DNA from 2 places in the Pseudomonas coleopterorum genome. Region 1 is predicted to be linked to the other one. Evidence: riboswitches for the same ligand, from Rfam matches in the RefSeq annotation. Region 1 holds a riboswitch; the other holds the start of a gene.

Region 1 (15,238 bases):
GGCCGGATCGCAGCTGTTCAATGCACTGACCGCTTATATCGTTTCGACCTCGGCCAATGCCGAACAGGCCCGCAGCGTGATGTTCTGGCTGCTCGGCAGCCTGGGCGGGGTGCGCTGGCCCGATGTTGGCCTGGCCGCGGCGGTAGTGGGTGCAGGTTTGCTGGTGTGCTTGTACTTCGCCCGAGCGCTGGATGCCTTCGTGTTCGGTGAAGACGCCGCCGCCACCCTGGGCGTGCCCGTGGTGGCGGTGCGGCTGGTGTTGTTTGCAACCACCGCGCTGATCACCGCCACCCTGGTCAGCATCGTCGGCGCGGTAGGCTTCGTCGGTCTGGTAGTACCGCACATTGCCCGCTTTCTGGTGGGTCCGAGCCATGTTCGGCTGTTGCTCGCCTCGGTACTGATCGGCGCCAATTTCATGGTGTTGGCGGATATCGTCGCGCGCATCATCGTACCGGGCCAGGTATTGCCCATCGGCGTGGTCACGGCCTTGGTCGGCGCCCCGGCGTTTGCCTTGATCCTTTACCGTGCGAGGCGTCGAGCATGAGCCTGCAACTGCACCACGTCAGCTGGAAGGCCGGTGGGCTGCTGATTCTCGACGACGTCAGCCTGGCCATCACGCCTGGCAGTCTGGTCGGGCTGATCGGCCCGAACGGCTCGGGCAAGTCGTCGCTGCTGCGCCTGCTGGCCGGGCTGGACCGTCCCAGCCAGGGCCAGGTCAGCCTCGACGATCAACCCTTGGCCGACCTGGCGCGGCGCACCATCGCCCGGCAAGTGGCGATGGTGGAGCAGCACGCCAGCACCGAGGTGGACATTCGCGTGGAGGAGGTCGTGCGCCTGGGTCGTACGCCCCATCGCTCGCCGTTCGCGCCGTGGCTGCGAGAAGACGATCGGGCCATTGCCCAGGCACTGGCCCAGGTCAACCTGGGCGGCCACGCGCAGCGGCGCTGGCACACCCTGTCCGGTGGCGAGCGTCAGCGGGTGCAGATCGCCCGCGCCCTGGCCCAGCAGCCCAGCGAACTGCTGCTCGACGAGCCAACCAATCACCTCGATATCCAGCATCAACTGGAACTGCTGCACCTGATCCAGGACCTGCCCCTGACCTGCGTCATGGCGATTCACGACCTGAACCTGGCAGCCATGTTCTGTGACGTGCTGGTGGTCCTCAAGGACGGGCGCCTGGTGGCCAGCGGCGCGCCAGCCCAGGTCCTGACCGAGGGCCTGATCGCCGAAGTCTACGGCGTGCACGCCGAAGTCAGTCTGGCCGACGGTCGACCGCACGTGCGCTATCGGGTCTGAGCCGCGTCACTGACACATCCCGTGCCCTGTGTTAGCCTTGCGCGTTCGAGGTTCTCTGCCCGGCAGAGCTAAGACGGGAACGCGGTCCAAGCCGCGGCTGCCCCCGCAACTGTAAGTGATGAAGGCTGCGCCAAGGCCACTGCGATCGTTCGCGGGAAGGCGCTGCAGCCTCGGCCCGCAGGGCCGGCATCACGAGCCAGGAGACCTGCCTCGCCGTTCTTTCCTATTCAACCGGGCGGGGTGATCCGGTGACGAATGCCGGCGCCTGCCGTAGCGGCGCTCGTCTCGTGCCCTGCCGCGCAATCAGGGCGACCCGATGAAAACGCTGTCCAAACTACCCGTCACCATCGTCACCGGCTTCCTCGGCTCGGGCAAGACCACCTTGCTGCGGCACATGCTCGACAACGCCCAGGGTCGGCGCATTGCCGTGATCGTCAACGAATTCGGCGAGCTGGGCATCGACGGCGAAATTCTCAAGCAGTGCACCATCGGCTGCAGCGAAGAGGAGGCCAACGGCCGCGTCTACGAGCTGGCCAACGGCTGCCTGTGCTGCACGGTTCAGGAAGAATTCTTTCCGGTCATGCGCGAGCTGGTCGCCCGCCGCGCCGACCTCGACCACATTCTCATCGAAACCAGCGGGCTGGCCTTGCCCAAGCCGCTGGTCCAGGCCTTCCAGTGGCCGGAAATCCGCAGTGCCTGCACGGTCGATGCGGTCATCACCGTGGTCGACAGCCCGGCGGTGGCGGCCGGTACCTTTGCCGCATTCCCCGACCAGGTCGACGCCCAGCGCAAGCTCGACCCCAACCTGGACCACGAGTCGCCGCTGCACGAGCTGTTCGCCGACCAGTTGGCCAGCGCCGACCTGGTGATCCTCAACAAGGCCGACCTGATCGATGCTCAGGCCCTGGCCGCCGTGCGCGCCGAGGTGGCCGAAGAATTGCCGGCCGCGGTCAAGGTGGTCGAAGCCAGCAGCGGTCGTTTGCCCCTGGCGGTGCTGCTGGGCCTGGGCGCCGAGTCGGAGCAGCACATCGACGCACGCAAGAGCCATCATGACCATCACGAGGGTGACGATCACGACGATCACGACCACGATGCGTTCGACTCGATCTCCATCGAGCTGCCCCAGGCCGAGGAGGCCAAGCTGCTGCAGGCGCTCAACGCCGCCGTGGTTCAACACGGCATCCTGCGGGTGAAGGGTTTCGCGGCGATTCCGGGCAAACCGATGCGTCTGCTGATCCAGGGCGTGGGCACGCGTTTCGACAAGCACTTCGATCGCCCCTGGGCCGCTGACGAAGCACGCAGCACGCGCCTGGTGCTGATCGGCCAGGACCTCGACGCGCAATCGCTGCAAGCGCAACTGCGCGCGGCCCTGGAAGCCTGACCCATGCACCTGCTGAGAACCCAGCCGGGCGGCTTCGTGCCGGACGACAGCATCGCCGACCTTGGCCAGACGCCTGCCGAACTGGTGATTCTCTGCAGCGGTGATTCGCACCTGGCGCTGCTCGCCGAGGCCAGCGGGCATCTGCCGAAGGACTACCCCAGCCTGCGCCTGGCCAACCCCATGCAGGTGCAGAATCATGCCTCGGTCGACCTCTACGTCGACCAGGTGCTGCGCCACGCCAAGGTCATCCTGATTTCCCTGCACGGCGGCATCGGCTACTGGCGCTACGGCGTCGAGCAGTTGATGCAACTGGCCGAGCAGGGCGTGCAGGTCATCCTGGTACCGGGCTGCGATCGCCCCGATCCCGAACTGGCCGAGCGCTGTACGGTGCCTGCCGAGCAGGCCGACCGCTTGTGGCAGTACCTGCGCCAGGGCGGCATGGGAAACGCGCGCAACCTGTTCGGCTACCTCGGCAATACCTGGTTCGGTCGCGCCGAACCCTGCGAAGCACCTCAGGCCCTGCCACGCACGGTCATCTACCATCCGGCGCAACCGACCGCCGATCTGGCCCACTGGCAGGCGCAGTGGCAAGCGCACTGGCCTGTGGTGCCGTTGCTGTTCTATCGCTCGCACCTGCAGGCGGCCAACACCGGTTTCGTCGATACCTTCTGTGCCAGGCTGCAGGCGGCCGGGCTCAACCCGTTGCCGATTGCCGTGGCCAGCCTCAAGGAAGCGGGGTGCCTTGAGCAGGTCCAGGCGTGGATGGACGAAGTGGATGCGGCGATCATCCTCAACACCACCGGCTTCGCCCAGTCCAGCCCCGAAACCCCGCACCTGCGCCCGTTTCGCCGCGACATTCCAGTGATCCAGGCCATCTGCGCCCAGGACAACCAGGCGCTGTGGCAGGCCAACGCGCAGGGCCTGGGTGCGCGCGATTTGGCCATGCACATTGCCTTGCCGGAGCTGGACGGACGCATCATCAGTCGCGCCATCAGCTTCAAGGACCTGGCCTGGCACAACGAGCGCAGCCAGAGCGACGTGGTGTGCTACCGGGCTCATGTCGAGCGAATGGACTTCGTCGCCGAACTGGCGCGCAAGTGGGCCGCCCTGGCGCGCCTGCCCAATGCCGACAAGCGTGTCGCCCTGGTGCTGGCGAACTACCCGACCCGCGATGGGCGCATCGGTAACGGCGTCGGCCTGGATACCCCGGCGGCGGCGCTGAACATTCTGCGCGCAATGCAGCAGCAGGATTACCCGGTCGCTGATCTGCCCGACAGCGGCACGGCCTTGATCCACGCCTTGCTCGGTGGCGTGACCAACGACCTGGAACAGCTGGACCTGCGCCCCTGTGCCCAGAGCATGGCGCTGGACGATTACCTGGCCGCGTTCGCCTTGCTGCCCGAAGCCAATCAGACCGCCGTCCGCGAACGCTGGGGCGAGCCGGCAGCCGATCCGATGTTCCGCAACGGCCGGATGATGATCGCCGGCCTACGCATGGGCCTGACCTTCGTCGGCATCCAACCCGCCCGTGGCTATCAGGTGGACGTCAGCGCGGTCTATCACGACCCCGACCTGGTGCCGCCCCATGGTTATCTGGCGTTCTATTTCTGGCTGCGCCACACCTATGGCGCCGATGCGCTGATCCATGTCGGCAAGCACGGCAACCTGGAGTGGTTGCCGGGCAAGGGTGTGGGCCTCTCCGAACAGTGCTGGCCCGACGCGATACTGGGGCCGATGCCCAACATCTATCCGTTCATCGTCAACGATCCGGGCGAGGGTGCCCAGGCCAAGCGCCGCACCCAGGCGGTGATCATCGACCACCTGATGCCACCGCTGACCCGCGCCGAAACCTACGGGCCGCTGCGCGACCTGGAACTGCTGGCCGACGAATACTACGACGCGCAGATGCTCGATCCGCGCCGCGCCCAGGCCCTGGAAAAGGACATTCTGGCGTTGGTGCGCGAGACCCGCATCGACCACGAACTGCAGATGGCCGAAGGGGCCGAACCGGCGGATTGGCTGCCACGCCTGGACACCTTCCTGTGCGATCTGAAGGAGTCGCAGATTCGCGACGGTCTGCACGTGTTCGGCGAGTCGCCCCAGGGTCGTCTGCGCGCCGATACCCTGCTGGCATTGCTGCGCATCCCACGGGGCAACGGCCAGGGCGCCCAGGCCAGCCTGCTGCGCGCCTTGGCCAAGGCCTTCGCGCTGGGCTTCGACCCGCTCGACTGCGACCTCGGCGCCCCCTGGAGCGGGCCTCGGCCAGCAGCCTTGGCCGAGCTGACCGCCGAACCGTGGCGCAGCGCCGGTGACGGTCGCGAACGACTCGAGCTGTACGCCGCACAGTTGATCGAACGCGCACTGGACGGCCCTCTGGAGCTGGGTGATGGCTTCGATGACGTGCAACTCATTCTCGGTCACCTGCGCGACACCGTGGCGCCGCGCCTGGATGCCTGCGGGCCGGCCGAGATGCACGGGCTGCTCGCCGCCCTGGCCGGCCGCTTCGTGCCCGCCGGGCCGAGCGGGGCGCCCAGCCGTGGCCGTCTCGACGTGTTGCCCACGGGGCGCAACTTCTTTTCCGTGGACGTGCGCAACCTGCCGACCACCACTGCCTGGCGGATCGGCTTCGCCTCGGCCAACCTGATCCTGGAGCGTCACCTGCAGGACCATGGCGACCACCTGCGTCAGCTGGGCCTGTCGGTATGGGGCACGGCGACCATGCGCACCGGTGGCGACGACATTGCCCAGGCCATGGCCCTGATGGGCGTGCGGCCGGTGTGGGCCACCGGCAGCCAGCGCGTGGACGATTTCGAGATTCTGCCGCTCAGCCTGCTCGACCGCCCGCGGGTGGACGTGACCCTGCGGGTGTCCGGCTTCTTCCGCGACGCCTTCGCCAATCTGCTGCGCCTGTTCGATGCAGCGGTGCAGGCCGTGGCTGCGCTGGACGAGCCCGACGACCTCAACCCCCTGGCGGCCAAGGTTCGCAGCGAACAGGCTCAGTTGCTGGCCGAGGGTGTCTCGGCCGAGCAGGCCGCTCGCGAGGCGGGCTGGCGCATCTTCGGTGCCAAGCCGGGCGCCTATGGCGCCGGTGTGCAAGGTGCCATCGACGGCCGCCTGTGGCAGACCCGCGAAGACCTCGCCGAGGCTTACCTGAACTGGGGTGCCTATGCCTATGGCGCGGATGACGAAGGCACCGCCGCACGCGCGCCGTTCGCGCGGCGCCTGGGCCAGGTCCAGGCGGTGCTGCAGAACCAGGACAACCACGAGCACGACCTGCTCGATTCCAACGACTACTACCAGTTCCAGGGCGGCATGCTCGCCGCCGTGGAAACCCTGAGCGGACAGACGACGGCCAGCTACCACGGCGACCACAGCCAACCCGACGTGCCACGCGTGCGCACCCTGAAGGAAGAGCTGAATCGGGTGGTGCGCGCCCGTGCGGCCAATCCCAAGTGGATCGAAGGGGTCAAGCGACATGGCTACAAAGGCGCCTTCGAACTCGCCGCGACGGTCGACAACCTGTTTGCCTTCGATGCCACCACCCACCTGATCGACGACCATCAGTACGCCTTGCTCACCGACGCCTACCTGCTCGACCCGGACACCCGCGGCTTCCTGCAGGAGCACAACCCTGCGGCCCTGCGCGACATGGCTGAACGCCTGCTCGAAGCTCAGCAACGTGGGCTGTGGGCCGAGCCCGGCGACTACCGTCAGGCCGTGGGAGACCTGCTGCTGGATACCGAAGAAGATGCCTGAAGAGAACCCTGCAATGACCGACACCGTGCACTTTCCGCTGGCCGCCGTGGTGGCCGCCGATTCGCTGAAGCTGGCGCTGTGCCTGGCCGCCATCGACCCGCGCATCGGCGGCGTGCTGATCGAAGGGCCGCGGGGCATGGCCAAGAGCACGCTGGCGCGCGGTCTGGCCGACCTGCTTGCCGATGGCCAGCTGGTGACATTGCCGCTGGGTGCCAGTGAGGACCGTCTCGTGGGTACGCTGGATCTGGAGGCCGCTTTAGGTGAGGGGCGCGCACGCTTTTCGCCCGGTGTGCTGGCCAAGGCCGACGGCGGCGTGCTGTACGTCGATGAGGTCAACCTGCTCGCCGACCATCTGGTCGACCTGCTGCTGGACGTTGCCGCCAGTGGCGTCAACCGCATCGAGCGTGACGGTATTTCCCATACTCATGCAGCGCGATTCGTGCTCATCGGCACCATGAACCCGGAGGAAGGGGAGTTGCGCCCGCAGTTGCTCGACCGATTCGGTTTGAACATCGCCATGGACGGCCAGCCGGCGCCCGCCGAACGTGGCCAGATCATCCGCCGCCGCCTGGCCTTCGACAGCGATCCCCAAGGCTTCTGTGAGCAATGGGCTCCAGCGCAGTCAGCGCTGCGGCTGCGCTGCCAGCAGGCGCGGGAACGCCTCGAATCGATCCCGCTGTGCGATCAGGCGCTGGAAGCCATCACCACCCGTTGTTTCGCCGAGGGCGTGGATGGCCTGCGTGCCGACCTGGTCTGGCTGCGCGCGGCACGGGCCCACGCCGCCTGGCGAGGGGCTGAGCAGATTCTCGACGAGGACGTCGAAGCAGTGGCCGAGTTCGCCCTGCGCCATCGCCGCCAGGCCCCGCGCCAGCCCGAGTCGAAGCCAGCGCCGCCGCCGCCGCCCGCTGCAAGCGCCGCGCAACCTTCCGATCCGGGTCAGGGCCAGTGGGGCGACATGCCCGCCCAGGCCGTTCCGGTAGGTGAACGCCGCAGCGTACCGAGCTGGCCAAAAAAGCCCTGAGCATCCGTCCGCGCCCAGCGGATGCTCGGCCCGGCAAGGGCCACCTCGAACAAGGGCGACAGGGTGCGGCGCGCGCGGCGGCGGCCGGTACGGTGGACTGGCCGGCCACGCTGCTGCAAGGCCGACCGCGCCAGCGCGATGACCTGCGCTGGCAGCAACGTCGCAGCGCGGCGCAGCAACTGTGGCTGGTGGTGGTCGACGCCTCTGCCTCGACCCGCCGGCACGGCGCCCTGGCCGAGGCCAAGGGCGTTCTGGCGCAGGTCTTCGACGATGCCTACTGGCAGCGCGCACGGCTGGCGTTGTTGACTGCCAGTGGCAGCGGGCCAATCTGGCAATGCCACGGCCTGAAAGCCTCGGCAGCCCTGCAACCCTGGCTCGCCGAGCTGGGCGCTGGTGGCGGCACGCCGCTGCTTGCGGCGCTGGATCAGGCCCGTGACTGGTTGAAGCAACGCGGGCGCCGCTATCCCGAGGAGGCCCAGCGCTGCCTGGTGTTCACCGACGGGCGCCTCAAGTCGCTGGACGGCATGGCACCACTGGCCTGCCCGGCATTGCTGGTAGACATGGAGCGGGGGCCGATCCGGTTGGGTCGGGCCCGCACCCTGGCATCGGCATTGAACGCCGAGTACCGGCATCTGGAAGATCTGCCACGGGCCTAGCCTCAGCTGGCCCGGGGGTTGCTCAGGGCCTTGCTCCATACAGGATTGTCACAGCGAGGGCAGGGCAGTGCCTGCTGATCGCGCAGGGTTTCCAGGTGACCGCAGTATTCGCAGGCATACAGGTCTTCACGGTCGACCTTGGTCAATGACACGCGATGCTCGGGCGGCAGGATCGAAAGCCCCGGCTTGACGTCTTCGCGCTCGTGGAAGTACAGGCTGACATCGCCATTGACCTCCAGGATGCCCAGGCGCACCTGCCCCAGGTGCTCGACGCCGCGCAGGCGCAGTTCCATCAGGAACTCGGCGTGGGTGATGTTGCCGCTCTGCAGCGCCTTGAGTTCGAACACGCCGTCGCGAATGATCAAAAACGGTTTGCCTTCCAGCCATTCGCCGAAGCGACCGCTGCGTTCGGTCAGAAAGGTGGTCAGGCGATAGAAGATGATCATCGCCACGAACACCACCAGCACCGGCAGGATGGGCACGTCCTCGTAGAAGGTCACGTCGCCAGCCGCCGAACCCAGCGTCAGGATCACCACCAGCTCGAACAGCGAAAGCTGGCGCACCCCGCGTCGCCCGGCGATCTTGAGGAACAAGAAGACCACCACATAGGCCATCAGCGTGCGGGCGACCACCTCACCGAGAAAGCCCGTGTTGACTTCACCCAGCAGCACACGATGCCAATCGAACGCCTGCATTTCCAATCCCTTGCCTGACCAAAAGCGCCGATTGTACACCCCGCGGTGCTGGCTGTCTGCGAGACGTACCGCTGACGCCCTATGTGGCGTCAAGGGTCCGTGCTGAAGCCTTGGCGGGGGTTAAACGTCAATTTTCCGTTACCATTTTGACGTAAGTTGCAACCCGCTGTTTTTGATGTATTTTCCCGAGCACGTCCATGCAAGGAAAGGCCATGCCTGTGAATTCGAATGCCTACCCCTGCGAGCCTTGCGGACTGTTGGGCGATAGTCAGCCCATGCGCGACCTGTACAAGCTCATCAGCAAATTCGCCGCCACTGACTCACCGGTCTTGATCCACGGTGAGGCGGGCACCGGCAAGCAGTTGATTGCGCGTGCGCTGCACCAGCAGTCCCCGCGCAGGCAGCAGCCATTCATCGTGTTCGACTGCCAGGTCCGCGCCCATCGTCCGGGCCAGACGCCGTTGTTCGCGCCTGGCTGCGGGCAGAGCAATGTGCATCCGCTGTCCGGCAGCGTGCTGCAGGCTGCCGATCGCGGAACCTTGCTGCTGCAACAGGTGCAGGACTTGCCGCTGGACGTTCAGGAGCAACTGCTGCGCTTTCTCCAGCGCAAGGCTGCAGGTGAAGTGGACGTTCGGGTGCTGGCTACCAGCGACACCGATCTGACGCTGGCCATGAGCCGGGGACAGCTGCGCGAAGACCTCTACTATCGACTCAACGTGCTGGAGATCGTCGCGGTGCCCTTGCGCGAACGCTATGGCGACCTGGCCATGCTGGCCAACCATTTCGCGCAACGCTACAGCCGCGAGAACGGCCGACGTCACCGTCCTTTCAGTCAAGAGGCGCTTATTGCCATGGGTGAGCACGACTGGCCGGGCAACGTCCGCGAGCTGGCGAACCGGATTCGCCAGGCGCAGGCACTGGCCCCCGGCAATCAGATCGAAGCCATCGACCTGGGACTGGGTATCGAAACCCTGGTCACCGCGCCGATGGGCACGCTGAACGACTACAAGCACCGTGCCGAGCGTCAGGCGCTTGGCGACGTGCTGCTGCGCCACGGCGGCAACCTGAGCACGGCGGCCAGGGTGCTCGGCGTTTCACGCCCGACACTCTACCGACTGCTGCACAAACATCACATGCGCTGATTGCACGCTAGGGTTGATCCAGAACATGTCGAATGCTCGCCAGCACCTGCGCCTCCCGCGCCAGCCAGTCACCGCTGATCACGGTGCAGGGCAGCGCGTGCGCCTGCAGCCATGCCTGGCTTTGCTGAAAAAAGGTTTGCCGTTGAGCCAGGTCAGGCTGGCAGCGCTGGCCGTCCGCGGACCATTCGACGCCTTCGGGCGAGAGCAGCAGGTGGGCATCGTAGTGGCGCTCCAGCAGCGCAGGTTCAAGCCACGCCGGGCAGTCGTCGAACAGGGTGCGGCTCCACAGCAGGTTGCTCAGCAGGTGCGTGTCGAGCAGCAACAGTGCGGGGTGACTACGGCGAGCGGCATCCTCCCAGGCCAGCTGACCACGGGCGATGGTGTCGATGTCGGCATAGCAGGTGTCGCGCTGCTCTCGGTCGATGAAATGGCGCACGTATTCGCCCACGACCACGGCGCCCATACGCTCGCGCATGCGTTCGGCCAGCCAGCTCTTGCCCGACGACTCCGGCCCGCACAGTACAACCACTTTCATCGCGACATTGCTTCGCTGTTGCGCCACTGGTGCCAGCCGTGAACGGCCAGCATCAGGAACAGGCCATACAGCGCAGCCGTCAGGTACAGGCCCTGATGGATGAACAGACCGACGAAAATGGCATCCAGCACGATCCACAGCGGCCAGCATTGCACGCGTTTGTTGGCCATCCACCACTGCGCCACCAGGCTGAAGCCGGTGAGCAACGCGTCCAGCCACGGCTGGCTGGCATCGCTCCAGGTGGCCATCGCCGCGCCCAGGGCCAGGCCCGCCGCCAGGCCGATGGCCAGCCCACCCAGCAGAGGTCTGGGCGCCAAGCGGGTCACCGCTGGGCCCACGGCTGTCCCATCGCCACGGGTCCACTGCCACCAGCCGTAGACCTGGACGCCGGCGTACACCACCTGCAACAGCATGTTGGAGTACAGCTTGTAGTCGTAGAACACGTACGAATAGATCAGCACCATGACCAGGCCGATCGGCCAGCACAGCCAATTCTGCTTCACGGTCAACCACACCGCGATCACGCCCAGCGTGGCGGCGAACAATTCCAAAGGCGACATGGGCAATCTCAGGCAGGTGCATGCACTGCATGCAAAGTCGGGATTGTAACCTGCGCCGCCGATACTGCGCGCGTCCTGCGCGGTTCACCCGCTGCAAAGATGAAACTTCAGTTCAATCAACACTCACCGACGCCCGCGTGCGGATTTGCACAAGCTGCTCTGTTAGCATCGCGGGGCCCGACGGCAATGAGTTCTATTAAACAGACAGGACCACGCCAGGCGCGGGTCCAATTGGGGGAATGATGGATTTTTGGACCGCCATGCAGGCGCTGATTCTAGGCATCGTGGAAGGCTTGACCGAGTTCCTGCCCATTTCCAGCACCGGTCACCAGATCATCGTGGCCGACCTGATCGGTTTCGGCGGCGAACGGGCCATGGCCTTCAATATCATCATCCAGCTGGGTGCGATATTGGCGGTGGTGTGGGAATTCCGTCGCAAGATCCTCGAAGTGATCACTGGCTTGCCGACCCAACGCAACGCCCAGCGCTTTACCCTGAACCTGTTCATCGGCTTCCTGCCGGCGGTCGTGCTGGGGGTGATTTTCGCCGACAAGATCCACGAATACCTGTTCAACCCCATCACCGTGGCGGTCGCTCTGGTACTGGGTGGTTTCATCATGCTCTGGGCCGAGAAGCGCGAGCATGCCGTGCGTGTGCACCACGTCGACGACATGCGCTGGAGCGATGCCCTCAAGGTCGGTTTCGCGCAGTGCCTGGCGATGATTCCGGGGACCTCGCGCTCGGGCTCGACGATCATCGGCGGCCTGCTGTTCGGTCTGTCGCGCAAGACCGCCACCGAGTTCTCGTTCTTTCTGGCCATGCCGACCATGGTCGGTGCCGCGGTGTATTCGGGCTACAAGTTCCATCACCTGTTTCAGCCGGCCGACTTCCCGGTGTTCGCGCTGGGCTTCGTGGTGTCGTTCATCTTCGCCATGATCGCCGTGCGTGGTCTGCTCAAGTTCATCGCCACCCACAGCTACGCCGTGTTCGCCTGGTACCGCATTGCCTTCGGCCTGATCATCCTGGCGACCTGGCAGTTCGGCTGGATCGATTGGTCCAGTGCGCAAGGCTGATCCGGCGCCCGGTCGGGCGTCTGCGCGGCCGCGCGGTGGTCAGCAGCGCCCGGTGCAATTCCTGGCGCTGAAAATCACGGTATTCGTCGTGCTGTGCCTGCTGCCCTTTCTTGGCCTGTTGCGCCTGGCGATGGCCGGGCATCCGTCGGTGCTGGTGGTCTATGCACTGATGAGCCTCCTGACGGTGGGTTTGTACTGGCACGACAAGCGCCAGGCCCAAGGGCAGGGCCAGCGAACCCCGGAAAAACTGCTGCACGGCGCCGAACTGCTGGGCGGCTGGCCAGGCGCACTCATCGCCCAGCAACTGTTCCGGCACAAGACGCGCAAGGTTTCCTATCAGCTGGTGTTCTGGCTGATCGTAGCACTGCACCAGGCGTTCTGGTTCGATCAGGTCATCTTTGCCGGGCAGCACCTGGGGCTTACGTTCTGACCCTGGCCTCAAGCCTTTCCCCATGAAAAATGCCCCCGCACAGTGTGCGGGGGCATCGGGTGTTGCGCGCGTTGGCTGAGTGCTTAGTGCGCAGCCGCACCACCGTGGGCAGCGGCCAGCTTCTTGGCCTCTACCAGGTGGGCTTTCAGCTTGGGCAGAGTCTCGGTGGCGAATGCCTTGAGCTCTGCGTCTTCACCGTTCTTGATTTCGTCTTCGAAGATCTCGATGGTCGCTTCGTGCGCCTTGACCTGGTTGTTGGCATAGGCCTGGTCGAACGACTTGGCCGAGCGCAGCTCCAGAATCATCGCTTTGGCCTTGTCCAGCAGCTCGGCATCGTCCGAGACGTCGATGTTCTTCTTGTCGGCCAGTGCCTTGAGCTTCTGGTTGGCGGCAGTGTGGTCCTTGACCATCATGTCGGCGAAAGTCTTGACGTCCGCGGCGGTGCCTTTTTCCAGCGCCAGCTTGCCTGCTTCGACTTCAGCCACGCCTTTGGCGGAGGCGTCCTCGACGAAATCATCGGAGGCTGCGAAGGCGCCATGGCTGGCGAGCGAGACGGAAAGGGCGAGGGCAGCGGCGTAGAATTTGGATTTCATGGTCAATTCCTTGTGTAGGGTATGAAGCGGACTGAGCGTTGCAGGCCGTGAAAGTGTGACTGCCGCTGAAACGCAGCAGTTTCATCGGATGTTCATCCATCGCGGGATGCAGCTGCGTAGGGCGATTCAGCCCTTGCTGTGCTCGTCGGACGTTGGGGCGATGGCGACGCCCCGTGGTCCGGCGAAGCCCCAGATGGCCAGCCCGACCAGCGGGAAGATGAAAATCAGTACGGTCCAGCCAATCTTCGTGCCGGAACTCTTGGTGCTTTTCCACACGCTGGCCAGCGCCCACAGATCGAGGAGTAACACGATGACCGCTGCGGCGGTCCAGAAAATCGACGTTTCCATGTGTAGGCTCATTGATCAAGGTAGGTCCTACAGGGGAGGGCCAGCGTGCTCGGCAAGTTCAACCGGATCGGTCGGTGGTTCCGTTTTCGCCTCAATGGGCGTGTCGACTGCCGGTCGGGTCCTGTATCTGGATGATCTGGCCTTTGCTCCATGCGTCTGCACCAGGGTCGATCTGGGGTGTTGGAATGTCGGCGCGCTGTCGTTTCTTCTCCGCGCTGTCGATGCCGAAGCGCTTGTCCCGCTCGCGCACCAGCGCCGGGTCGACCTGGCCATCGCCTGTGAAGCCCATCATCAGTTGCGGCACCCCCAGCGGCAGCTGCTTGTCCAGATCGGTGTGCCAGGTGTGCCAGGTCTTGCCGTAGGTGTTCACCAGCTTGTCCATCAGAGCGTGTTCGGCAGGCGCGGGAATGCCCGGAGCGATCAGCTGGCCAGACTTCACTTCGTGAACGTGGCTGTGCCACAACGCCTTTTCCGCCTTGGGCAGTTGGGCGAAAAGCCGGGCACTGATGATGTACTCAACGCCCATCAGCTTGGCGTCCTTGACGTTGCCGTCATAAATGACGCACTGGATGACTTCCTCGTTGAGGATCGCGCAGTAGTGATGGGCTTCCATCTGCGCACCGGGGTGTCCGTTATAGAAATGAAAGCCATCCAGATAGGCGTTCAATTCATTGATCGGCGGACGTGACTGCAGCGCATTGGCGCCCGCGTCGAGGGTTTTGGTCAGGGCCGTGGTCGGCGCGCCGGGCGCGTCCACTTTGGATGCGCTGTTGTTGCCGGCGCATCCGGCCATGGCCAGAGCGACCAGGCACAGCACTGGAGTGCGCGCGGTACGGCGTGGCGAGAAGAGCGAGCGGGTGCTCATGCTGGAGTCCTTTTCAGTGAGGAGAGTGCGGTGCTGGATCGAACGATCAGGCCGCACAGGGCACTTCATAGAGTGACCGGCACCGTCAGGGTTCAGCTCGGCGAGGGCCGCTCGCCCGTCTGTACAATATTTCACGGAACCGGGGTGTGACTTGGCCCATCCTATGCTGTGTCAGAACCTACCCCCGAGGTTTTGCCAAGGAAGAGCGCCGCGATGGTCCGTCGTTGTGCAGTAATCGTTTCTCTGCTGCTGTTGAGCCTGCTTTCGGTGCAGGCTCAAGCGAATCCTCACGCCCGCTGGAACGTGGGCTATCACTTGCTGACCTTCAACGACCCGCTCGACGACCAGCCGATGCACGCCTATGCCTTCTATCCGACCCAGGACCGCACCCATCCGGCACGTCTGGGCGGCTACAGCATCGACGCGCAGCAGGACGCGGCAGTCGCTATCGGTCGCTTCCCGCTGTTGATGCTGTCCCACGGCAATACCGGCACGCCGCTGGCGCTGCACGACTTGATCACCGCGCTGACGCGCAAGGGCTTCGTCGTGGTGGCGGTCGTGCACCCGGGCGACAATGCCCAGGATCACAGCCGGTTGGGCAAACTCAGCAATCTTTACGGACGGCCGCTACAGATCTCGCAAGCCATTACTGCAGCGCTGGGTGATTCGATGCTGTCGCCTTTCGTGAACACCCATGCGGTCGGTGTGATCGGTTATTCGGCAGGCGGCGAAACCGCCTTGATTCTGTCCGGTGCACGGCCTGATCTGCAGCGCCTGCGCAAATACTGCGAAGAGCGACCCTACGACGCCGATGCCTGCCAGACCCGCGGGGAACTGGAAGCCGATCGGGATGACCTGACCCCAGAGGCCGACCCACGTGTGCGTGC
Region 2 (15,238 bases), 710 kb from region 1:
TCCGGGCAGGAAGGGATAGGCTGCCCGATTGTATGCCTGTTCAGCGCCGACAGGCAGCATCCCGTTCACGGCCATGAAGGGTGATGTCTATAGCGCGGCGACGAGCAGCACCAGCAGTTCAAGCAATTCGAGCATGGCACCGGCGGTATCACCTGTGGTGCCACCCAGGCGCCGGATCATCTGGCGCCGCAATGCCCAAAAGCCCACCAGCACCCACAGGCTGATCCAGACCCCACAGAACCCCAGACTGGCGATCGCGACAGCGCCCAATACCCAACGCCCGGCACGGCGTGGCAAGTGGTCGGCCAACGCCTGGCCCAGCCCACCGGCACGCACGTACGGCGTGCTCATGAACAGGCCGAGCATGGCGGCTCGCGCCAGCACCGGAGCCAGGATCAGCGCGGCCTGCTGGCCGTGTTCGAGCAAGGCCAGCAGCGCGCAGAACTTGAGCAGCAGCACCAGCACCAGGGTGACCACGGCCATGGGTCCGCTGCGCGGGTCCTTCATGATCAGCAAGGTGCGTTCGCGGTCGCCGAATCCACCCAGCCAGGCATCCGCGCTGTCCGCAAGCCCGTCCAGGTGCAGGCCGCCGCTGAGCATCACCCACAGCGTCAGCAACACTGCCGCATGCAGAAGCATCGGCGTCCCAGCGAGCAGAGCGTTGGCGCCCCACAGAAGCGCGCCGAACAGCAGCCCTACGGCCGGATAGAACAACAGCGAACGGCCCGATGCCTGTGCACTGGGCATGCCAGGCAAGCGCACTGGCAGACTGCTGAGAAACTGCAGGGCGATCCAGAAGGGCAGCATGCTCAGGACCGCTAGCTCAAGCGGCCGTCGGCCGCCATCGTCACGCTGAACAAGGCACCGTGGCCGACCTCGACCTGGAGCAGCTGTTCACGTGGCAGGCCGCGCGCTTCAGCCAGCAGCAGGCGCATGACCCCACCGTGCACCACCAGCAGCAACCGCTCGCCCGGATACTGCAGGTGCAGCCTGCTCAACGCGGCATGGATGCGCGCGGAGAAATCCAGCATGGGCTCGCCGTCGGGCGGCGTGAACCCATAGGGATCGTTCCAGAACAGGCCCAGGCCAGCTTCATCGGTCTGCATCAACTGCGCGGCGCTCAACCCTTCCCAGGCACCGAAGTGCAGCTCTTGCAAACCAGCCTCGATGCTCAGCGGCAGCCCGCGTTGTTCGGCCAGCACTTGGGCAAAGCGTGCACAGCGCTGCAATGGCGAACTGACGATCCGGTCCCAGCCGGAGCGCTCGGCGACTGCCGCATGCAACTGCGCCCAGCCGCGTTCGGTCAGGGCATCATCGAGGCTGCCGCGAAAGCCGCCGATCTCGGTTTCGCCATGGCGCAGCAGGTCCAGGTGCAGGGTCATGCCGGGCGGTCCGCCACGGCGGCTTCGGCGAAGGTCGCCATCTGCCCGTGCAGGTCGCACGCCAGGCGCAACAGCGGCACCGCCAGTGCCGCACCGCTGCCCTCGCCCAGACGCAAGCCAAGCTGCAACAACGGTTGCCCGTCGAGCGCCGCGAGTACGTGACGATGGCCCGGCTCGGCGCCGTTGTGCGCGAACAGCAGCCAAGGCCGAATGGACGGATTCAACTGCACCGCCACCAGCGCAGCGACGCTGCAGATGAAGCCGTCGACCAGGACCGCAATGCCCTCCTGGGCACAGGCCAGGTAAGCGCCGACCAGCGCGGCGACTTCGAAGCCGCCGAAGCAGAACAAGCGTTGCAGGGGCTCGTCGGGCAGGTCGGCGTGAACCTCCAGGGCCCGCTCGATGACCTGCACCTTGTGCGCCACACCGGCAGCGTCCAGGCCCGTGCCCGGCCCTGCCAGGTCGGCCACCGCGCACGCCAGGGACGCGCAGGCCAGGGCGGTGGCGGACGTCGTGTTGCCGATGCCCATTTCACCGCCGATGAACAGTTCGCTGCCGCCGGCCTTGGCTCGCAACACGCTGTCGCGACCGGCCTGAAGTGCCTGCAGGCCTTGCTCGAAGCTTATCGCTGAAGCTTCGATGAAATTGCGCGTACCGGCGGCGATGCGCACATGCTGCACGCCGGGCAGGTCGTTGAGTGGCGTGGCGGTCCCCAGATCCACGACCTCCAGGCGCGCTGCCAGGCGACGAGCCAACACGCTGATGGCCGCCCCGCCGTTGACGAAGTTGTGCACCATCTGCGCGGTGACTTCCTGCGGATAGGGTGAGACACCCTCGGCGACGATGCCATGATCGGCAGCGAACACCGTGATCCAAACCTGTTCGACCGAAGGTTTGAGTCGACCTTGCAGCGCCGCCAGTTGCACGGCGGCCTGCTCGAGCGCGCCCAGCGAGCCGGCCGGCTTGGTCAACTGCTGCTGACGCTCGAGCGCCTGACGATGAACGTCCGCATCGGGTGCACGGGCAGTTTGCAGCCACCAGGCTGAGTTCATAACGCAGGTCCTTTGAGTATCATGGGAAGGCCGGCCACGGTGAACACCACCCGCTCGCAACGTTCGGCCAACGCCTGGTGCAGCAGGCCGGCCTCGTCGACGAAGCGCCGGGTCAGCTCGCCCAAGGGCACCACGCCCAGGCCGGTTTCGTTGCTCACGAAGAGGATCTCACCCGGCAGGCTGGATAAGGTGTCAAGCAGCGCTTCGCGCTCTGCGCGCAGACGCTGTGCATCGTCGAGCATGAGCAGGTTGGTCAACCACAGGGTCAGGCAATCGACCAGCAGACAGCGATCCGCCCGCGCCTGGGTGCGCAGCACCTGCGCCAGGGCCAAGGGCTCTTCCACCAGCCCCCAGTGATCGGGACGACGTGCACGGTGCAAAGCCACACGTTGGTCGAGCTCGCCGTCCAGCGGTTGGCTGGTCGCAATGTAGATCACCTCGAGCTGGCTGTCGGCAGCCAGGCGTTCAGCCAGGCGGCTCTTGCCCGAGCGGGCGCCACCCAGAATCAGTTGCAGCATGTCAGTCACTCCCGCCGGGCAGGCTACACAGTTCACGCAGGCGAGCGGTGTCCAGATGCCGCTCGACCAGATCGGCCAGGCGCTCGATGTCCGCTTCGCGCAGCGCGTGGTAGTCCACCGATTGCACGTCGGCGAGCCCCGCCCAGCGCAGCAGTGCCACGGACGACTGGGGCGCTTCGAACAGTCCATGCAGGTACGTGCCCAGGATCTGCCCGTCCGCGCTGATCGCGCCGTCGCGCCGACCATCACTCAGTTGCACGGCCGGACGCTCGAGCGCCGCGCCGACGGTGACGCCGGCGTGAATCTCGTAGCCGCTGACGGCAGCCTGTTCGAGGCTCAGTAGGCCAGTGACGTTGCGCAGCTGTTTTTCGGCATGCAATTGGGTAGTGAACTCCAGCAGGCCCAGGCCTGCACTGGAACCGGCGGCGCCTTCGAGCCCCAAGGGGTCATCGATGCGCGTGCCGAGCATCTGCAGTCCGCCGCAGATCCCCAGCACCTTGCCGCCGTAACGCAGATGGCGGGTGATCGCTTCTTCCCAACCCTGGGCCCTCAGGTGGGCCAGATCGGCGCGCACGCTCTTGGAGCCGGGCAGGATGATCAGGTCAGCAGGGGGGATATCGTCACCTGCGCCGATGAACTGCAGATCGACCTGCGGATGCAGGCGCAGCGGATCGAAATCGGTGTGGTTGCTGATGCGTGGCAGCACCGGCACGATCACCTTGAGCACGGTGTCGGCCTTGCCCGACTGACGCCGATCCAGGCCGTCTTCGGCTTCCAGGTGCAGGTCCATGACGTAGGGCAGCACACCGATCACTGGCTTGCCGGTGCGGGCTTCCAGCCAATCCAGGCCAGGTTGGAGCAAGGCGATGTCGCCGCGAAAGCGATTGATGATGAAGCCCTGCACTCGGGCCTGCTCACTGGGCGACAGCAATTCCAGGGTGCCGACCAGATGGGCGAAGACGCCGCCACGGTTGATGTCGGCGATCAGCAGCACCGGGCAGTCGACCGCTTCGGCAAAGCCCATGTTGGCGATGTCGCCGGCGCGCAGGTTGATCTCGGCCGGCGACCCGGCGCCTTCGACCATCACCACATCGTACGTGTCGCTCAAACGCTGGTGCGACGCCAGTACCGCCTGCATGGCGATGGCCTTGTAGTCGTGATAGGCGACCGCGTTCATGGTGGTCACGGCACGGCCGTGAATGATCACCTGGGCACCGGTGTCGCTGTTGGGCTTGAGCAACACCGGGTTCATATCGGTGTGCGGCTCAAGGTACGCGGCCTGGGCCTGCACGGCCTGGGCGCGACCGATCTCGCCGCCGTCGGCGGTCACCGCGCTGTTGAGGGCCATGTTCTGCGGCTTGAACGGCACCACGGCGACACCCTGGCGGGTCAGCCAGCGGCACAGCGCGGTGACCAGGGTGCTTTTGCCGGCATCGGACGTCGTGCCCTGGACCATCAATGTGCTCATGCCAGGTGCTCCCGATAGTCGCTCAGGGCAGCATCGAGTCGCGTCCAGTCACCCTCGTCGGCGGGCAGGCCGAAGCGCAGGCGGCAGTCCTGTTTGAACAGCCGCACCAGAATGCCACGCTGGGCCAGAAACCCCTGCAGGTGCTCGGCCTGCGCGCACGATACCGACTGGAACAGCGCGCAGCCGCCCTGAGGCGCCAGGCCGTGATGTTGCAGGCACCGCAGCAGGCGCTCACTGGCCTGCGCGCAGCGGGCAATCTGGGCACGCTGTGCCGCCTTGTCGAGCAGGCACGCCTGGCCCAATCGTCGTGTCGGACCGCTGACGGCCCAGGGCCCGATCAGGTCGGCCAGCGACCTCAGCAGGCGCGGCTCGCCCAGAACGAAGCCCAGGCGCACGCCTGCCAGGCCGAAGAACTTGCCGAACGAGCGCAGCACGATCAGTCCGGGCTGCACACCGTGCCGGGCCAGACTGCCCTGCGGCGTGTTGTCCATGAAGGCCTCGTCGACCACCAGCCAGCCGCCGCGACAGTTCAACCGGGCGTTCCAGGCCAGCAGCCGCTCGGTGGACAGCAACCGCCCGGTCGGGTTGTTCGGATTGACCACGACCAGCACGTCGAGGCTGTCGATGAAGTGTTCGACTTCCTCCTCGTTGATTTCCCGCACCACATGCCCAGCCTGGCGCCAGCCTTCGGCGTGTTCGGCGTAACACGGCGACAGCACCCCTACCCGACCGCTGCGACGCAGGCGTGGCAGTGTCTGGATCGCCGCCTGCGAACCCGGCACCGGCAGCACGTGCTGGAAGCCGTAATAGCCGCGTGCAGCGTCTTCCAGGCCGTCGTCGTTTTCCGGCAGCCGGGCCCAGGCGCGGGGCGCGATGTCGGGAATGGGGAACGCCCAGGGGGCGATACCGGTGGACAGGTCGACCCAGTCCGCTTCGGCAATGCCGTAATCGAGCACTGCCTGACGCAAGCGCCCTCCGTGTTCAAGCATCGATCAAGCCTCCCAGGCACAGTACCAGCAGCCATAGCCAGACGCCGTGCCGGACCAGGTTCCAACCGCGCTCGATGGCGTCGGCATCGGCCGGCACGCCTTCGCCCAGCACGGCGCGCTCATGCAGTTCGCCGTGGTAGATCGCCGGGCCACCCAGCTGCACACCGAGCGCGCCGGCGCCTGCCGCCATCACCGGGCCGGCGTTGGGGCTGTCCCATTGCGGCGCCTGATGCCGCCAGCAACGCAGGGCCAGGCGGGTCTTGCCCAGGACTGCGTAGGTGAGCGCGACCAGGCGCGCCGGAATGTAGTTGAGCACGTCGTCGATCCGCGCCGCGGCCCAGCCAAAGCGCTCGAAACGCTCGTTGCGATAGCCCCACATGGCGTCCAGCGTATTGCTCAGCCGGTAGAGAACGACGCCAGGGGCGCCGGCCACGACGAACCAGAAGATGGCCGCGAACACGGCGTCACTGCCGTTTTCCAGCACCGATTCGGTACCGGCGCGGGCCACCGCTTCGGCGTCGAGCGCTTCGGTCTGGCGGCTGACCAGGTAGCCGACTCGGTGACGCGCAGCGTCCAGGTCGTCGCTGCGCAGCGCCTGGGCCACGGGCATCACGTGTTCACCCAGGCTGCGCATGCCCAGCGCCAGGTACAGCGCGAAAATCTCGACCAGCCAGCCCACCAGCGGCAGCCAGGACAGCACCGTGGCCAGCAGGGTCAGGGGCACCACGGCCAGGAACCAGGCGGTGACGCCGTGGCTGCGCCAGCCACGCCCGGCGCGGTTGAAGCGTGTTTCGATGCGATTGGCCAGACGGCCGAAAGCCACCAGCGGATGGTGCTTGCGCGGCTCGCCCAGGAGGGCATCGAGCGCCACCCCGGCGACCGTCATCAACGCGATACTCACAACGATGTTCCCCACTGGTTTTCGTACAGCATCTGTTCGAGTGGCTGGCCTGCCGCCCAGCCCTGCAGTTCCAGCATGGGCGCTTCGTAGAATTGCTCGACCGGCCCCAGGCACAGCACCGCCACCGGCTTGGCCCCGGCGGGCATGCCCAGCACCTCGGCCAGGGCCTGAGGGTCGAACAGCGATACCCAGCCCATGCCCAGGCCTTCGGCGCGTGCGGCCAGCCACAGGTTCTGGATGGCGCAGGAGACCGAGGCCAGGTCCATTTCCGGCAAGGTCCGACGGCCGAACACATGGCGCTCGCGATCGTCCATCAGCGCGGCCACCAGCACCTCGGCGCAGTCATTGATGCCCTCGACCTTGAGCTGCATGAACTGGTCGGAGCGCTCGCCCATGGCCTGCGCGGTGCGCAGCCGCTCCTCTTCGACCAGGGCCTGGATGCGCCCGCGCAGGGCCCGGTCGCTGATGCGGACGAAGCGCCACGGCTGCATCAGGCCGACACTGGGTCCTTGATGGGCAGCTGCCAGTAAGCGGGCGAGCAGCGCGGGAGGCACGCTGCCGCCGATGAAGTGGCGCATGTCGCGGCGTTCGGCAATGACCCGGTAGATGGCGGCGCGCTCGCTGTCGCTGTAGGGCTGATTCATGACGCGTCCCGATGCTCGGTTGCACGCGCGCAATCAGCGGGGGCGAACAGCCCGGCCACCGCCGCCGGATTGGACGGGAAATAGAAATGCACGTAGGAGGCCGTCATCCGCCCCTGGCGGTAAACCGCCTCGGCGCCACGACCGCCATTGGGGCTCACGCCACGCGCGATCGGCTGCAGTTCGGTACTGGTCAGCGAATGGTGGTAGGTGTGCCCGCGCAGGACGCCCTCAGGCAGCTCGACCGCTTGCAACGCCAGGGCGGCCAGGCGTTTCTGCATGACCGCCTCGCCCGGCAGCAACCCCAGCAGCTCGGCGCGGGCGCCGTCGACATCGGTCAGCGCGTCGAGCAGGTAAAGCATGCCGCCGCATTCGGCCAACAGCGGTTTGTCCGCTGCGTGATGGGCACGAATGTCGGCGAGCATCGAAGCATTGGCGGCGAGCACCAGGTGATGCAGCTCCGGGTAGCCACCGGGCAGGTAAAGGCTGTCGCACGCTGGCAGCTGCGCATCGTGCAGCGGCGAGAAGAACACCAGCTCGGCGCCCATGTCGCGTAGTACATCGAGGCTGGCGTCATAGACGAAGGCGAAAGCGGCATCGCGGGCCACGGCGATGCGCACGCCGTCGAGCAGGCGCGCAACTGGGTGTTCGACCGGGACGGCGAACGTGACCGCGGGCGGCAAGGCCACTTGGCATGTCTGCGCAAGGGCTGCGGCCGCGGCATCCAGACGGGTGTCCAGATCGTTGAGCTCGCTGGCCTGCACCAACCCCAGATGGCGGCTGGGCAATTCGATCCCGGTTTCCCGGGACAAGGCCCCGTACCAGCGCAGCCCCTGGGTCAGGCTGCCTTCGAGCAACTGCGCATGGCGCACGGTGCCGACACGGTTGGCCAAAACCCCGGCAAACGGCAGGTCAGGCTGGTAACAGGCCAGACCCAGCGCCAGGGCGCCGAAAGTCTGCGCCATGGCCGTGCCGTCGATCACCGCCAGCACGGGAACACCGAAATGGCGCGCCAGGTCAGCGCTCGAGGGTGTACCGTCGAACAGCCCCATGACGCCCTCGATGAGGATGATGTCGGCTTCCTCGGCCGCTTCCCACAGCAGCCGCCGGCTGTCCTGCTCGCCGACCATCCACATGTCCAATTGATAGACCGGAGCACCGCTGGCCCTGGCCAGGATCATCGGATCGAGAAAATCCGGGCCACACTTGAACACCCGCACGCGGCGGCCCTGATTGCGATGCAGGCGCGCCAGAGCGGCGGTGACGGTGGTCTTGCCCTGCCCGGAGGCCGGCGCGGCGATCAGCACCGCCGGGCACTGGCGCGGTTCGGTCATAGCTCGATGCCCTTCTGGGCACGGATGCCAGCCTGGAAAGCATGCTTGATCATGCCCATTTCGGTCACCGTGTCGGCCAGCTCGATCAGCTCGGGCTTGGCGCCACGGCCGGTGACGATCACATGCTGCATGGGTGGACGCGCCTGCAGATCGCTCAGCACGGTGTCCAGGTCGAGATACCCGTGCTTGAGCGCGATATTGAGTTCGTCGAGCACCACCAGGCCAATGGCTGGATCGCGCAGCAGTTGCCTGGAGACTTCCCAGGCCGCTTCGGCCGCCGCGATGTCACGCTGGCGATCCTGGGTTTCCCAGGTGAAGCCTTCGCCCATCACGTGGTAGCGCACCTGCTCGGGAAAGCGTCGGAAGAACAGCTCCTCGCCGGTGCTGTTGCGCCCCTTGATGAATTGCACCACGCCGCACTGCAGGTCGTGGCCCATGGCCCGCGCGAGCATGCCGAAAGCCGAGCTGCTCTTGCCCTTGCCGTTGCCGCTGAGCACCAGCAGCAAGCCACATTGGTTGGGGGAGTTGGCGATGCGTTCGTCGATCACGGCTTTCTTGCGCAGCATGCGCGCCAGGTGACGGGCGTCGCGCTCGGCTGTTTCGTTCATGGTGGCTCTCCGCTACACCTGCGCGCAGGCGGCATCGACGCGACACCGCGGCCAACTGGCCGGACAGTGAACGTCAATGCCGCTCTCCCCGCGCGACAGAAGATGGATCAGGGCACGCCCCAGGCCCACGCCATCGTGGGATCTGCAACGAGCCGTAAAAAATGCGCCAGGCCGGTCTCCGGGCTCACGAGCGGGGTCTGTACACCCAGGCGACACGCCTTCCCGAATCGCTTCAGTGGCATCGTGTGCAGCCTTGACTCGTCTACCGTTGCGGGGGCAGCGCCGGCATGGCGCGTAAACGCTGCGCACCGGCTTCCCTGTTTCACTCGGGTCGATCGCCTGATCGCCGAGCACCTGGAACAGCCGCGCAGGTTAGAGGGTTGCGCCCGGAGCGTCAATTGATCCACCACCGCTGCTGACGGACAACGCGGTTGAACCTTGCCCAGACCCGACGCCTCTACCCTGTGTGAACAAAACCTCAGAGAGCCCGACCATGCACAAGACCCGCCTCGCTACATTGATCCTGCTGGCAGCCGGCCTCGCCGCCTGTGGTGAAACGTCATCGTTGCAGGTCAGCGACGGGACCGGGCCCTCGCCCAAACTGCCCGAACCCAACAAGACCCTGATCCCCACCGTCAACATCGCACCGGCCATCGGCTGGGCCGAAGGGGGCAAGCCCACGGCGGCGCCCGGTACTCAAGTGGCCGCCTTCGCCGCGGACCTGGACCACCCACGCTGGCTGTACGTGCTGCCCAACGGGGACGTGTTGGTGGCTGAAACCAACTCCCCGGCCAAGCCGGACGACAGCAAAGGCATACGTGGCTTCGTCATGGAGAAGGTGATGAGCCGCGCCGGCGCGGGCGTGCCCAGCGCCAACCGGATTTCCCTGTTGCGCGACAAGGACGGTGACGGTGTGGCCGAAACTCGCACGGTCTTCATCACCAACCTCAACTCGCCCTTCGGCATGACCCTGGTCGGCAACGACTTCTATGTGGCGGACACCGACAAGCTGCTGCGCTTCAAGTACACCGACGGCGCCACCTCGATCAGCGGCGCGGGCGAGAAAGTCGTTGACCTGCCGGGCGGCACGCTCAACCACCACTGGACCAAGAACGTCATCGCCAGCCCCGACGGCAAGAAGCTGTACGTCACCGTCGGCTCGAACAGCAACGTTGGCGAAAACGGCATGGATCAGGAACAAGGTCGTGCAGCGATCTGGGAAGTGGACGCTGCCACCGGCCAGCACCGCATCTTCGCCTCCGGCTTGCGCAACCCCAACGGCATGGCCTGGGAACCGAAGACGGGCAAGCTGTGGACAGCCGTGAACGAACGTGACGAAATCGGCAGCGACCTGGTGCCTGACTACATCACTTCGGTCAAGGACGGTGGCTTCTATGGCTGGCCCTACAGTTACTACGGTCAGCACGTAGACGTGCGCGTCGAGCCGCAGAATCCTGAGCTGGTGGCCAAGGCCATTGCTCCCGATTACGCAGTCGGCCCGCACACCGCTTCGCTGGGCCTGAGTTTCGCCGACGGCAGTGGCTTGCCCGCACCTTTCACCACCGGCGCCCTGATTGGCCAGCATGGCTCCTGGAACCGCAAGCCGCACAGTGGTTACAAGGTGGTGTTCGTACCGTTCGTGGACGGCAAGCCGAGCGGTCAACCGATCGATCTGCTGAGCGGCTTTCTCAATTCAGACGAGAAGGCCATGGGTCGCCCGGTCGCGGTATTGCCCGATCACAAGGGTGGAGTACTGGTTGCAGACGATGTGGGCAACAAGATCTGGCGAGTCACTGCCGCCAAGTGATGTGGATTGAACAGGGCGAGGAGACTCGCCCTGTTGCCGTCACGGGTTGCGGGCCAACTGGCCGGGTTGCAACACCCGCTTGGCGTTGAGGTAGGCTTTCTGCCAATAGGGCTTGTTCAGGTAATCGAGCTTGACCGTACCGCCACTCGACGGTGCGTGCACGAAACGTCCCTCACCCACATAGATCCCCGCGTGGCTGACCTGCGAGCCGCCGCTGGTGGCGAAAAACACCAGGTCACCGGACTGCAGGTGGGACTGGTCGACATCGGGGGAGCGCATGACGATCATTTCCCGAGTCGAGCGCGGCAACGCGATGCCGGCGGCGTCGCGGTAGACGAAGCTGATCAGGCCGCTGCAGTCGAAGCCCGAGTCGGGTGTATTACCCCCCCAGCGGTACGGTGTACCTACCAATCCCAATGCCCGAAACAGCACGTCGTCGGCAGCGCCGACCATGTCGTTGTTCGGGTTCTTGACGATCGGATTGATGACCTTGGGCCTCACCACTTTGGCCGGAGGCGCGCTGGCGCACCCAGCGAGGATGGCGGCCATTGCGATTGAAGCGAAAACGCGTGCCTGGGTAGACATGTACCGAACCATCCTGAGCCAACTGCCGTAATAGACTAGATTCATTACCCGAAAACACAAACGGCGCTGAGGTTTTCACCTCACCGCCGCTTCGTTGCGCTGCGTCTGTTATTTGCTGGAGATCATCGTGGCAGGCGCCATGGCCAAGGCCCGCTTGGCCTCGATGAAGGTCTTGCTCCAGTAGCTGTCGCCCAGGCTGTCGACTCGTACACCACCGCTGCGGCGGCTGCTGGAGTGAATGAACTGGTCATCACCCAGGTAGATGCCGGCATGGCTGACACGACCGCGGCCATTGGTGCTGAAGAACAGCAGATCACCCGGCTTGAGCTTGTTGCGTGCGACCAGGGGCGCCTTGACGTTGATCATCTCGCGGGTCGAACGCGGCAGGTTCATGCCCGCCTCTTCGCGAAACAGATAACCGATGAAACCGCTGCAATCGAAACCCGACGCCTTGTCTGTGCCACCGAAACGGTAGCGGGTGCCGATCAGGGATTTGCCACGCTCCAGAATGCTGTCGGCCAGGATCGGCAGGCTGTAGGCCTTGCTGCCGTCGAACTGGGCCAGTTCGTCTTCGGTGGTGATTTCGTCTTCGAAAACCAGCGAGGCCTTCGAGGGGGATTGATGCGGCTGGACGGCGGTGACCGGGTCCAGGACCTGCTGCTGGGAGACCGGGGCTTGCGCCGCGCAACCGACCAGAAGGGTCAACAGTGCGATGGGCACGAGGGGTGCTAAGCGATTGAGCATGGGCACGACCGTGACAAGGAATAGTTGAGAAGTGGCGACTATACCCGTCTGGCGATTATTTGCAAATTCAATCGAACGAAATGTGACTCCGGAGAATTATGCTGACATCTAACGCCCCGTTTTGCAGCCCGGCGGATGGGCGTTTGCACGGTAATGGCCCAAAATCCCCGGAATCATTGGGCGATAAATGGTCGCACATAGCCATCACGGGAACTGGACAGGTATACAGATAAACCGGGTGTGCAAGTTCCGTTAGAACCGAATGGAACATCCATGAAACAGGTCATAGAGCGGTTGAATCGAGCCGCCCGACTACCAGCCCAGCGTTTCCTTGAGGAAGGGGATGGTCAGCTTGCGCTGCGCCTGCAGCGAGGCCTGGTCGAGACGCTCCAGGAGGTCGAACAGCGCGCTCATGCTGCGCGTGCCGCGGGTGAGAATGAAATGCCCGACCTCGTCGGTCAGGTGCAGACCGCGACGCGACGCACGCAATTGCAGGGCGCGCAGTTTGTCCTCGTCGGACAGCGGACGCATCTGGAAGATCAAAGCCAGGGTCAGGCGGGACTTGAGGTCGGCGAGCTTCACCGGCAGTTCGCGAGGCGAGTGAGAGGCGGCGATCAGCAAACGGCGGCCGCTGTCGCGCAGGCGGTTGAACAGGTGGAACAGGGCCTCTTCCCATTCCGGCTTGCCGGCCACCACCTGCAGGTCATCCAGGCAGACCAGCTCGTACTGGGCCAGGTCATCGAGAATGCCCACACCGCGATCGAGCAGCTCGGCCAGGGGCAGGTACACCGCCGGTTCGCCCAACTGCTCGAACCGAAGGCAGGCAGCGTGCAACAAATGGGTGCGCCCTACCCCATGCTTGCCCCACAGGTAGATCAGGCTTTCGGTCCACCCGGCCTCGGCTTCGCACAGGCGCTCGACGTAGCCGAGTGCCGCGGCATTGGCGCCTGGGTAGTAATTGATGAAGGTCGCGTCATCCCGCAGACGCACACCTAGGGGCAGCTGAATCGGTTTCATGCTGGCTGAACAGCTCTGGGATCGAGCTGCAACGGGCCTCAATGTGAAGTGTGCAAAGTCTATACCTGCCCGAGCAGCCGCACAATGCGCAACACTGCTTGATAAATCAACGGTTTACCGGGGCCTCTGAAGGCCCCGGCGGCCAGTCGCATTCAGAGGTCTGGATCCTCGGAACCGGCATAGATGTCCGAGTCCTTGTACAGGTCGTGCATATGCCGTACCAGCACCATGATCACCGCCGCCACCGGCAAGGCCAGCAGCACACCGGTGAAACCGAACAGCTCGCCGCCGGCCAGGATGGCGAAGATCACCGCCACCGGATGCAGGCCGATGCGATCACCCACCAGCAGGGGCGTCAGCACCATGCCTTCGAGCGCCTGGCCGATCATGAACACGGCCACGATGGCAATCAGGTGGAAAGGATCCAGACCGAACTGGAACAGCCCGGCGATGATCGCCGAACCGATGCCGATGACGAAGCCCATGTACGGCACGATGGCCGCGAGCCCCGCCACGACGCCGATCAACAGGCCCAGTTGCAGCCCCACCAGCATCAACCCGGTGGCATAGATCACGCCCAGGGCCAACATCACCAGCAACTGCCCGCGCACGAACGCGCCGAGCACCTCGTGACACTCGCCAGCCAGGCGTACGATCTGCCCTTCGCGCTGGCGCGGGAGCAGGCTGCGGATCTTCGCCATCATCAGGTCCCAGTCGCGCAGCAGGTAGAACGCCACCACCGGAATCAACACGAAGTTGGCCAGCCAGGCCATCAGCGCCAGCCCCGAGGCGGTGGCCTGGGACAGGATCACTCCGACCATGTCGGTCGTCTGCCCCATGTGACTGCTGATGGCAGCCTTGATCTGGTCGAACTTCCAGAAGCCTTCGGCCAGACCCAGTCGAGTTTGCACCCACGGCAGCGCTGTGTGCTGCAGCCAGTCGAGCATCTGCGGGGCCATCTGATACAGGCTGACGAGCTGCTTGGCGAGCATGGGAATCAGCACCAGCAGCGCCAGGACCAACAGCAGCGTGAACAGGGCGAACACCACCACCACGCCCCAGGTGCGCGACAACTTCCATTTCTCCAGCTTGTCGACCAGTGGATCGGCCAGATAGGCCAGCAGGATACCCACCAGGAACGGCGAGAGAATCGGGTGCAGCACATAAAGAAAGACGCAGAGCAGCAGCACTGCCCCCAGCCAGAACCAACGGCGCATATCAGTCATCAGGCAGCTCAGCTATATATAGAAGAGATTGAAAGCGGATTCAGTCAGCGAGAAACGAATGCGCCACACGAGCGGCGGCGCATTTTCTCGACCACTTACCAGCGGAAGTTCAGGTCCGGTGAGGGTTGCGCCGCCGGTGCCGGTGCGCCGGGAGCGGCTTGGGCATCGACCGGTACGACCGGCGCCTGGTACGGCACTTCCTGCAATTTGGCCAGACCCAGCTGGGCGCGCAGTTGTTCGGCGCTGCCGGTCACGCGATAGATCACCTTGTCGCCGTCCACGGTACGCACTCGCGCACCGTAGGACTCAAGCAGGCGACCCATCTGCGCGTAACGCTCCAGGTTCATGCCTTCCACCGCCAGGGTCATTTCGGTGCTGGCGCCGGGTTTGGCGACGAAGCGCGTGGCCAAACGCTGGCTGACGGCCAGGAGCACGGCATCGGCAAGGGCCGCTTGATCCGCGCCCTCGGCCTTGCCCTGCTCACGCTGGTTGCCCAGCCACAGGCGCCAGGTGCCCGACCATTTGCCCTCTTCTTCACGGGCATGTACGGCCAGCAGAGCATCGGCGCCGTACCGCTCGGAAGCGCTGCGCAGCGCTGCCGAATCGCTGGCCTCGATGTTCTGTGCGGTGCCGACGCCCTGCTCGCCGAGATCGGCCAGGGGCAGGCGCAACGGCAGGCCGCGGTGCTGAGCCGCACGGCGCAGCGGCTCGGCGGCCGATTGCCCGTCGCCAACCAGGCTGCTCCCCTCGACGCTGTCGCTCAACCACCAGCCCAGGATCGAAGGGCGGTTGCTGCCCCATGTCGGCAGGCCGGCCGAGCGCAAGGCGTTATCGGTACTGGCAATGTCGAAATCGACCTGCAGCGACTCAGGCGGGCCGGCGTCGTAGCCATACTGGCTGATGATCTGCTGCGGATCCTGGCGCACGCTGGCCAGGCCGGGGTTGGCAATCGCCTTGGCATCACCG

Evidence for each region. Region 1 has a riboswitch for cobalamin ahead of cobW (cobalamin biosynthesis protein CobW). Riboswitches for the same ligand answer to the same signal wherever they lie in the genome.
Region 2: linked by a shared signal. The riboswitch ahead of cobO (cob(I)yrinic acid a,c-diamide adenosyltransferase) and the one ahead of cobW (cobalamin biosynthesis protein CobW) in region 1 are both predicted to bind cobalamin.

Annotation. Positions count from the first base shown of each region.
Region 1 is NZ_FNTZ01000001.1:2,273,647-2,288,884, reverse strand. Features, by position in the region: gene BLV18_RS10260 (FecCD family ABC transporter permease) at 1-544, shown strand, start outside; gene BLV18_RS10255 (ABC transporter ATP-binding protein) at 541-1,296, shown strand; cobalamin riboswitch at 1,328-1,523, shown strand; gene cobW (cobalamin biosynthesis protein CobW) at 1,613-2,677, shown strand; gene cobN (cobaltochelatase subunit CobN) at 2,681-6,433, shown strand; gene BLV18_RS10240 (magnesium chelatase ATPase subunit I) at 6,447-7,454, shown strand; gene BLV18_RS10235 (vWA domain-containing protein) at 7,436-8,110, shown strand; gene BLV18_RS10230 (DUF421 domain-containing protein) at 8,113-8,805, opposite strand; gene BLV18_RS10225 (sigma 54-interacting transcriptional regulator) at 9,018-9,947, shown strand; gene BLV18_RS10220 (AAA family ATPase) at 9,955-10,482, opposite strand; gene pnuC (nicotinamide riboside transporter PnuC) at 10,479-11,042, opposite strand; gene BLV18_RS10210 (undecaprenyl-diphosphate phosphatase) at 11,285-12,115, shown strand; gene BLV18_RS10205 (DUF1294 domain-containing protein) at 12,102-12,545, shown strand; gene BLV18_RS10200 (DUF4142 domain-containing protein) at 12,629-13,138, opposite strand; gene BLV18_RS10195 (PLD nuclease N-terminal domain-containing protein) at 13,265-13,486, opposite strand; gene BLV18_RS10190 (OBAP family protein) at 13,578-14,279, opposite strand; gene BLV18_RS10185 (alpha/beta hydrolase family protein) at 14,565-15,238, shown strand, end outside.
Region 2 is NZ_FNTZ01000001.1:1,562,102-1,577,339, reverse strand. Features, by position in the region: gene BLV18_RS07010 (adenosylcobinamide-GDP ribazoletransferase) at 88-807, opposite strand; gene cobC (alpha-ribazole phosphatase family protein) at 819-1,382, opposite strand; gene cobT (nicotinate-nucleotide--dimethylbenzimidazole phosphoribosyltransferase) at 1,379-2,434, opposite strand; gene cobU (bifunctional adenosylcobinamide kinase/adenosylcobinamide-phosphate guanylyltransferase) at 2,431-2,952, opposite strand; gene BLV18_RS06990 (cobyric acid synthase) at 2,954-4,420, opposite strand; gene cobD (threonine-phosphate decarboxylase CobD) at 4,417-5,409, opposite strand; gene cbiB (adenosylcobinamide-phosphate synthase CbiB) at 5,402-6,295, opposite strand; gene bluB (5,6-dimethylbenzimidazole synthase) at 6,307-6,954, opposite strand; gene BLV18_RS06970 (cobyrinic acid a,c-diamide synthase CobB) at 6,951-8,285, opposite strand; gene cobO (cob(I)yrinic acid a,c-diamide adenosyltransferase) at 8,282-8,893, opposite strand; cobalamin riboswitch at 9,046-9,266, opposite strand; gene BLV18_RS06960 (PQQ-dependent sugar dehydrogenase) at 9,387-10,700, shown strand; gene BLV18_RS06955 (C40 family peptidase) at 10,740-11,285, opposite strand; gene BLV18_RS06950 (C40 family peptidase) at 11,394-12,029, opposite strand; gene hda (DnaA regulatory inactivator Hda) at 12,342-13,046, opposite strand; gene BLV18_RS06940 (AI-2E family transporter) at 13,199-14,272, opposite strand; gene BLV18_RS06935 (DUF2066 domain-containing protein) at 14,368-15,238, opposite strand, start outside.